Regions from separate parts of the Streptomyces mobaraensis genome, predicted to be linked through region 1. Evidence: riboswitches for the same ligand, from Rfam matches in the RefSeq annotation. Region 1 holds a riboswitch; the other holds the start of a gene.
The links. A riboswitch is a leader RNA that binds a small molecule or an ion and turns the genes downstream of it on or off. The one in region 1 is predicted to bind S-adenosylmethionine.
Positions count from the first base shown of each region.

Region 2: linked by a shared signal. The riboswitch ahead of thrC (threonine synthase) and the one ahead of K7I03_RS24210 (aminotransferase class V-fold PLP-dependent enzyme) in region 1 are both predicted to bind S-adenosylmethionine.

Region 1 covers NZ_CP083590.1:5,490,104-5,495,233, forward strand. Annotated here, with positions in the region: gene qcrB (cytochrome bc1 complex cytochrome b subunit) at 1-1,342, shown strand, start outside; gene trpD (anthranilate phosphoribosyltransferase) at 1,503-2,570, shown strand; SAM riboswitch class IV at 2,859-2,976, shown strand; gene K7I03_RS24210 (aminotransferase class V-fold PLP-dependent enzyme) at 3,135-4,430, shown strand; gene K7I03_RS34395 (SbtR family transcriptional regulator) at 4,750-5,040, shown strand.
Region 2 covers NZ_CP083590.1:3,146,375-3,151,504, reverse strand. Annotated here, with positions in the region: gene K7I03_RS13420 (alpha,alpha-trehalose-phosphate synthase (UDP-forming)) at 1-597, opposite strand, end outside; gene K7I03_RS13415 (glucosyl-3-phosphoglycerate synthase) at 689-1,636, opposite strand; SAM riboswitch class I at 1,801-1,935, shown strand; gene thrC (threonine synthase) at 1,953-3,245, shown strand; gene K7I03_RS13405 (MoaD/ThiS family protein) at 3,451-3,726, shown strand; gene K7I03_RS13400 (cold-shock protein) at 4,195-4,398, shown strand; gene groL (chaperonin GroEL) at 4,833-5,130, shown strand, end outside.

The DNA.
Region 1 (5,130 bases):
CTCGACGCTGCACATCAGCTTCGACGTCCGCGGTGGTCTGCTCATCCGGCAGATCCACCACTGGGCCGCGCTGATCTTCCTCGCCGGCATGTTCGTGCACATGATGCGCGTCTTCTTCACGGGCGCGTTCCGCAAGCCGCGTGAGATCAACTGGCTGTTCGGGTTCCTGCTGTTCTTCCTCGGCATGTTCACCGGCTTCACCGGTTACTCGCTGCCGGACGACCTGCTCTCCGGCACCGGCGTCCGCTTCGTGGACGGCGCGATCCTGTCCGTCCCGGTCATCGGCACCTACCTGTCGATGTTCGTGTTCGGCGGGGAGTTCCCCGGCGGGGACTTCGTGGCGCGGTTCTACTCGGTCCACATCCTGCTGCTGCCGGGCATCATGCTCGGTCTCGTGGTGGCCCACCTGATCCTGGTCTTCTACCACAAGCACACCCAGTTCCCGGGTCCGGGCCGCACCGAGAAGAACGTCGTCGGCATGCCGCTGCTGCCGGTCTACATGGCCAAGGCGGGAGGCTTCTTCTTCCTCGTCTTCGGTGCCATCGCGGCCGTCGCGGCGATCGCCACGATCAACCCCATCTGGGAGATCGGCCCCTACCGGCCGGACCAGGTGTCCACCGGTGCCCAGCCCGACTGGTACATGGGCTTCGCCGAGGGTCTGATCCGCGTCATGCCGGGCTGGGAGATCAACATCTGGGGCCACACCCTGGTCCTGGGCGTGTTCATCCCGCTGGTCATCTTCCCGCTGGTGCTCTTCGCCATCGCCCTCTGGCCCTTCCTGGAGTCCTGGGCGACCGGCGACAAGCGGGAGCACCACCTGCTGGACCGTCCGCGCAACGCTCCGACGCGCACCGCCTTCGGTGTCGCCTGGATCGCCGCGTACTTCGTGATGCTGATCGGCGGTGGAAACGACCTCTGGGCCACGCACTTCCACCTGTCGCTCAACGCGATCACCTGGTTCGTCCGCATCGGGTTCTTCGTGGTCCCCGTGCTGTCGTTCATCGCCACCCGCCGGATCTGCATGGGTCTGCAGCGGCGCGACCGGGAGAAGGTCCTGCACGGCCGCGAGTCCGGCATCATCAAGCGCCTGCCGCACGGTGAGTTCGTGGAGGTCCACGAGCCGCTCACGCAGGAGCAGCTGCACACGCTCACCGCGCACGAGCAGCCGAAGCCGCTGGAGCTGGAGCCCGAGGTCGACAAGAACGGCGTCGCGCGCAAGGCGTCCATGGGCCAGAAGATGAAGGTCCGGCTCTCCAAGAGCATGTACGGGGAGGACAAGTTCGTCCCCAAGGCCACGGCGGAGGAGTTCCAGGAGATCACGAGCGGCCACGGCCACCACTGATCCCCTGATCTCCCTCTCCGGATACTGATCACAGCTGATCGCCACGGCAGGAGCCCCGTCCAGCGCATGGACGGGGCTCTTCGCCGTCCCGGGAGCTGGTTAGGCTGGGCACGTGCCCTGCGAGGACAGGGCCCCGTACCGACCACCAGGAGCGTGGACCATGAACGTTGCGACCCCGACAGGCGGCGACGGCACGGTGTCCCGGTCCTGGCCCGGCGTCCTGGAGGCGCTGCTCGGCGGACGCGACCTGGGCGCGGACGACACCGCCTGGGCCATGGACCGCATCATGCGCGGGGCCGCCACCGACGCCCAGATCGCCGGCTTCGCCGTGGCCCTGCGCGCCAAGGGCGAGACGGTCGCCGAGATCTCCGGCCTGGTACGGGCCATGTACGCGCACGCCAACCTCATCGAGGTGCCCGGCCCCAGCGTGGACATCGTCGGCACGGGCGGCGACGGCGCGAAGACGGTGAACATCTCGACGATGTCGTCGATCGTCGTCGCGGGGACGGGCGTGAAGGTCGTCAAACACGGCAACCGGGCCGCTTCGTCGGCGAGCGGCGCCTCCGACGTCCTGGAGAAGCTGGGCGTCAACCTGGACCTCTCCCCGGAGCGGGTGGTGGAGGTCGCCCACGAGGCCGGCATCACCTTCTGCTTCGCCGTGAAGTTCCACCCCGCGCTGCGGCATGTGGCGGCCGCCCGCCGCGAGCTGGGCGTCCGGACGACGTTCAACGTCCTCGGCCCGCTCACCAACCCGGCCCGCGTCCGCGCCCAGGCCACCGGCGTCGCCGACGCCCGGATGGCGCCCATCCTGGCCGGGGTCCTCGCGGAACGGGGCTCGTCCGCCCTGGTGTTCCGGGGCGACGACGGGCTGGACGAGCTGACGACCACGGCCACGTCGCGGGTGTGGGTCGTACGGGACGGTGCGGTGCGGGAGGAGCACTTCGACCCGCGGGACGTGGGGATCGACCTGGTGCCGGTCGAGGCGCTGCGGGGCGCGGACGCGTCGTACAACGCGGATGTGGCGCGGCGGGTGCTGGCGGGGGAGAGCGGGCCGGTGCGGGATGCGGTGTTGTTGAACTCGGCGGCTGCGCTGGTGGCTCTGGAGCCGTCCGACGAGCCGCTTGCGGTGCGGATCGCCGGGGGGATCGCGCGGGCGGCGGAGTCGATCGACTCGGGGGCGGCGCGGGCCGCTTTGGAGCGGTGGGTGCGGGTGAGCAACGGGGGGTGAACGGGGGTGGGGGTGCCCCGGTCCCTCCCCCAGAGGGGGCACCCCCATTCTCCGTTTCTTGCGGGGGCTGCGCCCCCGCACCCCCGAAACCGCACTATCCAGCCCGTCCGGCGTTTGAGGACGAGCGGCGGAGCCGCGAAAGCGGGGTCTGGGGCGCAGCCCCAGGAAGTGGTGAATGGGGGTGCCCCCTCTGGGGGAGGGACCGGGGCACCACCCCCCGGACGTGAACCGTCCGTATCGCGGAACCCGCTTTCGCCGCCCTGATCCGCTATGCCATACTCGCCGCCAGGTCACGAGTGACAGCGACACAGGCCCCGGCCCGCTGTCCGGCAACCCTCCGTCCGTGGCGGGGTGCCCCGGGTGATGACCGGGCCGCAGGCAGCGAGGTCTGCGGCAAGCGCGGATCCCTCGCCAGGGATCCTGGTCGTCGAGGGAGTTCCTTCCGTGATCCAGCGAATGCGCTAGGGCCGAGAGCCCCTTCTCCGCGCCCGCACGTTTCCCTTCTCCTGCGCCGCCGCCGTGCCGCCGCGCAGTGATCCGGCCTGCCTTCCACGGGAGTTCGTCATGTCCTCCGCCGTTTCAGCCCTCGCCCCCACGACCGTTGTCGCCGGCTCCGCGCCGTCCCTGCCGCTGCCCGTCCTCGGGCGGGACGTCCGCGTTCCCGTCGCCGGCGGTGGCGAAGTGGCCTACGCCGCCCTCGACTACGCGGCGAGCGCGCCCGCCCTGCAGCGGGTGTGGGACGACGTCGCCGCCTACGCGCCGTATTACGGCAGCGTGCACCGGGGGGCCGGGTACCTCTCGCGGCTCTCCACCGAGCTGTTCGAGAACAGCCGCGCGACCGTCGCCGCGTTCCTCGGCTGCAGGGCGGACGACCAGGTGGTGTTCACCCGCTCGACCACCGACTCGCTCAACCTCCTGGCCGCGGCCCTGCCCGCCGGCACCCGGGTGTTCGTCTTCGAGACCGAGCACCACGCCGCCCTGCTGCCCTGGGCCCGCCGCGCCGGGACCGGCGAGACGCCCGTCACCTGGCTGGACGCGCCGCGCAGCCCCGCGGAGGCCGTCGAGACGCTGGAACGGGCGCTGGCGGCCCGGGAGCCGTACGGCCCCGCGCTGGTGTGTGTGACGGGTGCGTCCAACGTGACCGGGGAGCTGTGGCCCGTCCGCGAACTCGCCGCCGCCGCGCACGCGCACGGCGCCCGTGTCGTCCTCGACGCGGCACAGCTCGCGCCGCACCGCGCGGTGGACATCGGTGAACTCGACGTCGACTGGGTCGCCTTCTCCGGCCACAAGCTGTACGCGCCGTTCGGCGCGGGGGTGTTGGCGGGGCGCGCGGACTGGCTGCGGGCGGCCGAGCCGTACCTCGCGGGCGGCGGCGCCACCCGCAGCGTCACCCGGGACGCGTCCGGCGCGCCCGCGGTCGAGTGGTTCGACACCGTCGCGCGGCACGAGGCCGGCTCCCCGAACGTCATCGGCGCGCATGCCGTCGCCTCCGCGTGCCGGGCGTTGACCGAGGCCGGGTTCGAGCGGCTCGCCGCCCGGGAGGAGGCGCTGCTCGCGCGGCTGCGGGCCGGGCTCGCGGCGGTGCCGGGGGTGCGGGTGCTGTCCCTGTTCGGGGATGACGCGCCGCGGGTGGGGGTGGTGTCGTTCGTCGTCGACGGGTGGGAGAGTTCCGCGTTCGCCGCGGCTCTTTCGGCGGAGTACGGGATCGGGGTGCGGGACGGTCTTTTCTGCGCGCATCCGCTGGTGCGGGCGCTGCTTCCTGCGGGGGGCTCGGCTGTGCGGGTGAGCTTTGGCGTCGGGACGCCTGATGAGCATGTTGAGCGGTTTGTGGGGGCGGTGGGGGAGTTGGTGCGGCGGTAGTCCCTCCGGGGGTGTGCCCCGGTCCCTCCCCCAGAGGGGGCACCCCCATTCGCCGCTTCCTGGGGCTGCGCCCCAGAGCGGCTCCGCCGCTCGTCCTCAAACTCCCCCAGAGGGGGGACCCCCAACGGGCTGAATAGGGCGCTTGAGGACAACCGCGCGAAGCGCGGTATCAGGGGGTCCGGGGGCTTGCCCCGGGAATCGGCGAAGTGGGGGTCCCCCCTCCGGGGGAGGGACCGGGGCACCGCCCGCCGCATGCGCCCTGCGGAGCGCCTAGGCCTTCCGTCGGGGCGTGGCACCCGGACTCTGGCCATGACGTGGGCTGTGCGACGCCCTGGAGGCGAGTGCGGAGGGGCGTTTCACCCCGTCGCCGGGTGTCGGACGGGAGTTCCGCGAGGCCCTGGGCGTCCTGCTGGAACGGGCCCCACAGGCGGGCGCCGTACGGCGGGACGTGGTGCTGGACGGCGTCCTCGCCCTGCTCCTCGGATGTTCGATGGAGCGGCGGCGCGGCCCCGGCATGCCGCCCGACAGGATGGCGGCGCTGGCCTGCGACAGCCTCCGTCCGGGGCGGGGTGTGACGAAACCGCCCCCGAGGCCCCGGGGGCCGGCGTGACGAAACCTGGTGTGTGGTCTGTGGCGGTTCGCTGTCCGCCGCCCGTACGGGGGCCGCCCCGGTTCCGCCGCCTGTCGGCAGAAGGCGCAT
Region 2 (5,130 bases), 2.3 Mb from region 1:
GGCCACGTCGTCGGGGAGCATCCGGTAGTAGTCCGGCGGCGCCCAGGGGGTGTGCGAGAAGTGGCTGATGCGCAGGTCGGGGCGGCGCTCGCGGAGCAGGCCCGGGACCAGCGTCAGGTGGTAGTCCTGGACGAGCACCACCGCGCCCTCGGCGGCCTCCTCGGCGAGCGCGTCCGCGAAGGCGGCGTTGTACGTCTCGTACGCGGCCCACTGCTCGCGGAACCCGGCGTCGAAGACGGGCTCCAGCGGCGTCTGGTAGAGCAGGTGGTGGACGAACCACAGCACCGAGTTGGCGATGCCGTTGTACGCGGCGGCGAAGGTCTCGGCCGGGACGTCGAGCATCCGCACGCCGTACCCGCCGGTGTCGGCCGGGTCGAGCCGGCGGCCCGCGCGGCGGGCGGCGAGCCGGTCGCCCTCGCCGAGCGCGGCGCAGACCCACACCGCGCCGGAGTCCGTACCGATGGCGCTGAGCCCGGAGACCAGGCCACCGCCGCCCCGGCCGGAGGTCAGGGAGCCGTCCTCGGCGACCCGGTAGGAGACCGGGCCGCGGTTGGATGCCACGACGATGGGGGCGTTCTGCACGTGCTCAGCGACCATGACGCGAGCCTTGCCACGCCGCCATCCGCTCAAACGTACGCCTCCCCCCGTTGCCCTTTCGCGTACGCCTACGCCGCCCGTCTCCGTAGGTCTACGCCGCGCGGTGCCGCGCGTACTCGGGGACCTGCGTCATCGGCGGGCGCTCCTCGGTGTCCACCGGATACGTCCGCGGAACGAACCCCTCCGCCGTGCGCTCGAACTGGGTCAGCTCCGGGCGCACCAGCGGTTCGCGGCCCAGCCGCAGCTGAGCGGTGCGGTAGATGGCGGCGGCCATCCGGCCCAGCGCCCGCCCGTCCTGGTGGCGGTGCTTGCGCACCCCGACGTCGACCTGGGCCAGCGCGTCCAGGCCCACCGTGTGCAGCGCGTCGACGAGCAGGCCGAGCTCCACGCCGTAGCCGACGGGGAACGGCAGCCGCTCCAGCAGCGAGCGCCGGGCCGCGTACTCGCCGCCCAGCGGCTGCACGAAACCGGCCAGCCGCGGCCAGTGCAGGTTGAGCAGCGGGCGGGCGACCAGCTCCGTCACCCGGCCGCCCTGGCCCGCCGCCTCGCCCAGCGGGCGGTCGTACATCGCCTTGACGAAGTCCACGTCCGGGTCGGTCAGCAGCGGGCCGACGATCCCGGAGACGAAGGCGGACGAGAAGTCGCGCAGGTCGGCGTCGATGAAGCAGACGACGTCGCCGGAGGTCACCAGCAGGGACCGCCACAGCACCTCGCCCTTGCCGGGGACGGCGGGCAGGCCGGGGAGCACGGCGTCCCGGTGCTCGACCCGGGCCCCGGCCGCCGCGGCGACCCGCGCCGTGCCGTCCGTCGAACCGGAGTCGAGGACCACCAGCTCGTCGACGAGCGGCATCTCGTCCGTCATGAGGTCGCGGCGGATCGCGGCGGTGATGTCCCCGACCGTGGCCTCCTCGTTCAGCGCGGGCAGGACGACGCTGACCGTGGTACCCGTCGCGCGCTTCGCGGCGAGCAGCCGGTCGAGCGGGCGGTCCGCCGCGGTCCAGGACCGCCGGGACAGCCAGCGCTCCACCTCTTCCAGCACGTGAACGACTCCTCGCTTGTGAACGGTGTGGTGATCTGTCTCGCGGTGCGAAACGGCCCTCTCGCCGCGCCGCACCTTCCGATACAGTCTTGAACAACGCGGAGCCCGCCCGTATGTCGGGGGTGCCGCGCGCACAAACGCCTGGGTGCTGCCCAGTGCCATACCGCTCATCCAGAGGGGCAGAGGGACACGGCCCGTTGAAGCCCCGGCAACCCTCCAGCCGGTCTCCTTGTGAGGCTCCCGGCGGGGAAGGTGCCAATTCCGTCTCGTGGCGAGGTTCGCCACGGGGAAGATGAGGAGAAAGGGCCTCGCCTCCATGGCTGTGCAAGCCGTCGAAAGCGTCACTTCCGCCACCACTTCTTTTGGCGGTTCCTTTGGTCCCGCCGTCGCGCTGTCCTGCCGCGAGTGCGGCGAGCGCGTCCCCCTCGGACCGGTCTTCGCCTGCACCTCCTGCTTCGGCCCGCTGGAGGTCGCCTACGAGCTGCCGCTCGGCGACCCCGAGGGCCTGCGCCGGCGCATCGAGTCCGGCCCCGCGAACATCTGGCGGTACGCGCCGCTGCTGCCCGTCCCCGCCGACGTCGCCTCCCGGCCCAACCTCCGGCCCGGCTTCACCCAGCTCGTCCGCGCCGACAACCTGGCCAGGGAGCTGGGCGTCACCGGAGAGCTGCACGTCAAGGACGACTCCGGAAACCCCACGCACTCCTTCAAGGACCGCGTCGTCGCGGTCGCGGTGGAGGCGGCGCGCGCCTTCGGATTCACCACGCTGTCCTGCTCCTCGACCGGCAACCTGGCCGGCGCGGTGGGCGCGGCGGCCGCCCGCGCCGGGCTCCGGTCCTGCGTCTTCATCCCGCACGACCTGGAGGCCGGCAAGATCGTCATGGCCGCCGTCTACGGCGGCGACCTCGTCGGCATCGAGGGGACGTACGACGACGTCAACCGCTTCTGCTCCGAGCTCATCGGTGACCCGCTGGGCGAGGGATGGGGCTTCGTCAACGTCAACCTCCGCCCCTACTACGGCGAGGGCTCCAAGACCCTCGCCTACGAGATCTGCGAGCAACTGGGGTGGCGGCTGCCCGACCAGCTCGTCATCCCCATCGCCTCCGGCTCCCAGCTCACGAAGATCGACAAGGGGCTGCGGGAACTGATCGCCCTCGGGCTGGTGGAGGATCGCCCGTACCGCATTTTCGGCGCCCAGGCGGAGGGGTGCTCGCCGGTCTCCCGCGCCTTCAAGGACGGCCAGGACGTGGTGCGTCCCGTCAAGCCCGACACGATCGCCAAGTCCCTGGCCATCGGGAACCCGGCCGACGGGCCGTACGTGCTCGACATCGCCCGGCGCACGGGAGGTGCCGTCGAGGACGTCACCGACCCGGAGATCGTGGACGCCATCCGGCTCCTCGCCCGCACGGAGGGGATCTTCGCGGAGACGGCGGGCGGCGTGACGGTGGGCGTCACGCGGAAGCTGCTGGAGGCGGGGGTGCTGGATCCTTCGCTGACGACCGTGGTGCTGAACACGGGGGACGGGCTGAAGACGCTGGACGCGGTGGCGGCGGGGCCGTCGGTGACGATCAGGCCGAGCTTGGGGGCTTTCCGGGAGGCGGGGCTGGGGTAGGGGTGGGCGGCCCCGGTCCCTCCCCCAGAGGGGGTACCCCCACTTTCACCGTTTCCTGGGGCTGCCGCCCCTGACCCCGCAGGGCGCTTGTGGGTGCGGGGGCGCAGCCCCTGCAAGAAACGGTGAAAGGGCGGGACTGGGGCACCCCACCCGCGCCCCCCCGCGCACGCACACACGCCACACCACTCACAAGAAAGGCGACCCCATGAGCGTCACCGTCCGCATCCCCACCATCCTCCGCACCTACACCGACGGCCGCGCCGAAGTCCCCGCCCAGGGATCCACCCTCTCCGAGGTGATCGGCGACCTGGAGAAGAACCACCCGGGCATCGCCGCCCGGCTCCTCGACGACGCCGGCAAACTGCGCCGCTTCGTCAACGTGTACGTCAACGACGACGACGTCCGCTTCGAGGGCGGCCTCGCCGCGGCGACCCCGGACGGCGCGGGCGTGTCGATCATCCCGGCGGTGGCGGGCGGCTGAGCGCCCGCGACGCCGAGCGCCCGCGAGGCGGCGCGCCCGACGGCATCGAGAGACTCACCCGGCAACGGGAACCACACGCGAACCGTGAATCGCCCCGGCCGCTAAGCGGACGGGGCGATTCCGTCTGTTGAAGCGCGATACAGTTGGGACGTTCCCCCTCCGGTGTCAGAGCCGAACGCATATGAGAACCCGTCAAGTTGCGCGGGAATTACGCGTGCGAATTGTCGGGTTGGCCGGTGTATGTCCGGCCCGACTTGCCCTGGAACATCCCCTGTTGGGTGGAGATCGCCGCTCGGCGACGCCGGTATTTCTCGTCCGTCTGACCTGTTGCAGACGGCATCCGTGCAGATACATTCAGCCGCGGTCGACGCGTTCCGGCGCACACCCCTCGGTGTCACAAGGGGTGAGGTCTGACCCGGGTCCGCGAAGTGCGGTCCTGTGCAAGGGCCAGTAATAGGGGAGTTAGGCATGGCTCAGGGCACCGTCAAGTGGTTCAACGCGGAGAAGGGGTACGGCTTCATCGCGGTCGACGGTGGTGCGGATGTTTTCGTCCACTACAGCGCGATTCAGATGGACGGCTACCGCACCCTGGAAGAGGGGCAGCGGGTCGAGTTCGAGATCTCGCAGGGCCAGAAGGGACCTCAGGCCGACATGGTGAGGGTGACCGCCTGACCGCGGCGCATCGACCACCGATCGCTCAGTCTGTCAAAGGGGTCCGCACCGGGAGGTGCGGACCCCTTTGTCGTGTCCGTTCGTCTGTTCGGTGGACGGACTGTTCGGCCGTCCGGGCCGGCGGTGCGGGGAGTGCGCCGGTCTCCCGCTGGGCAGGGTCTCCGGGGCGCCTCCGGGATCCGTTCGAAACGAGGCCCGGAACCCCTCCGGGACGGTGTCCGGGATGACCCCGGTCTTCGGAAGGACGCTTGCACTCGGAGGTGCCGAGTGCTAATCATTGGCTTAGCACTCTCCCAGTGAGAGTGACAGACTTGGACCGTCGGTGAGGTCCACGGGCCCGGCGGGGCAAGGAACCGCCGAGCATGTGGGCCGTCCGTCGCGGGCGCCTGTGCGGTCCGGAGCAATCCACCCCCAGTCCGGGAGGACCACTTCACATGGCCAAGATCATCGCGTTCGACGAGGAGGCGCGGCGCGGCCTTGAGCGCGGTATGAACCAGCTCGCCGACGCCGTCAAGGTCACCCTCGGCCCCAAGGGCCGCAACGTCGTCCTTGAGAAGAAGTGGGGCGCCCCCACGATCACCAACGATGGTGTCTCCATCGCCAAGGAGATCGAGCTGGAGGACCCGTACGAGAAGATCGGCGCCGAGCTGGTCAAGGAGGTCGCGAAGAAGACGGACGACGTCGCCGGTGACGGCACGACGACCGCGACCGTCCTCGCCCAGGCGCTGGTCC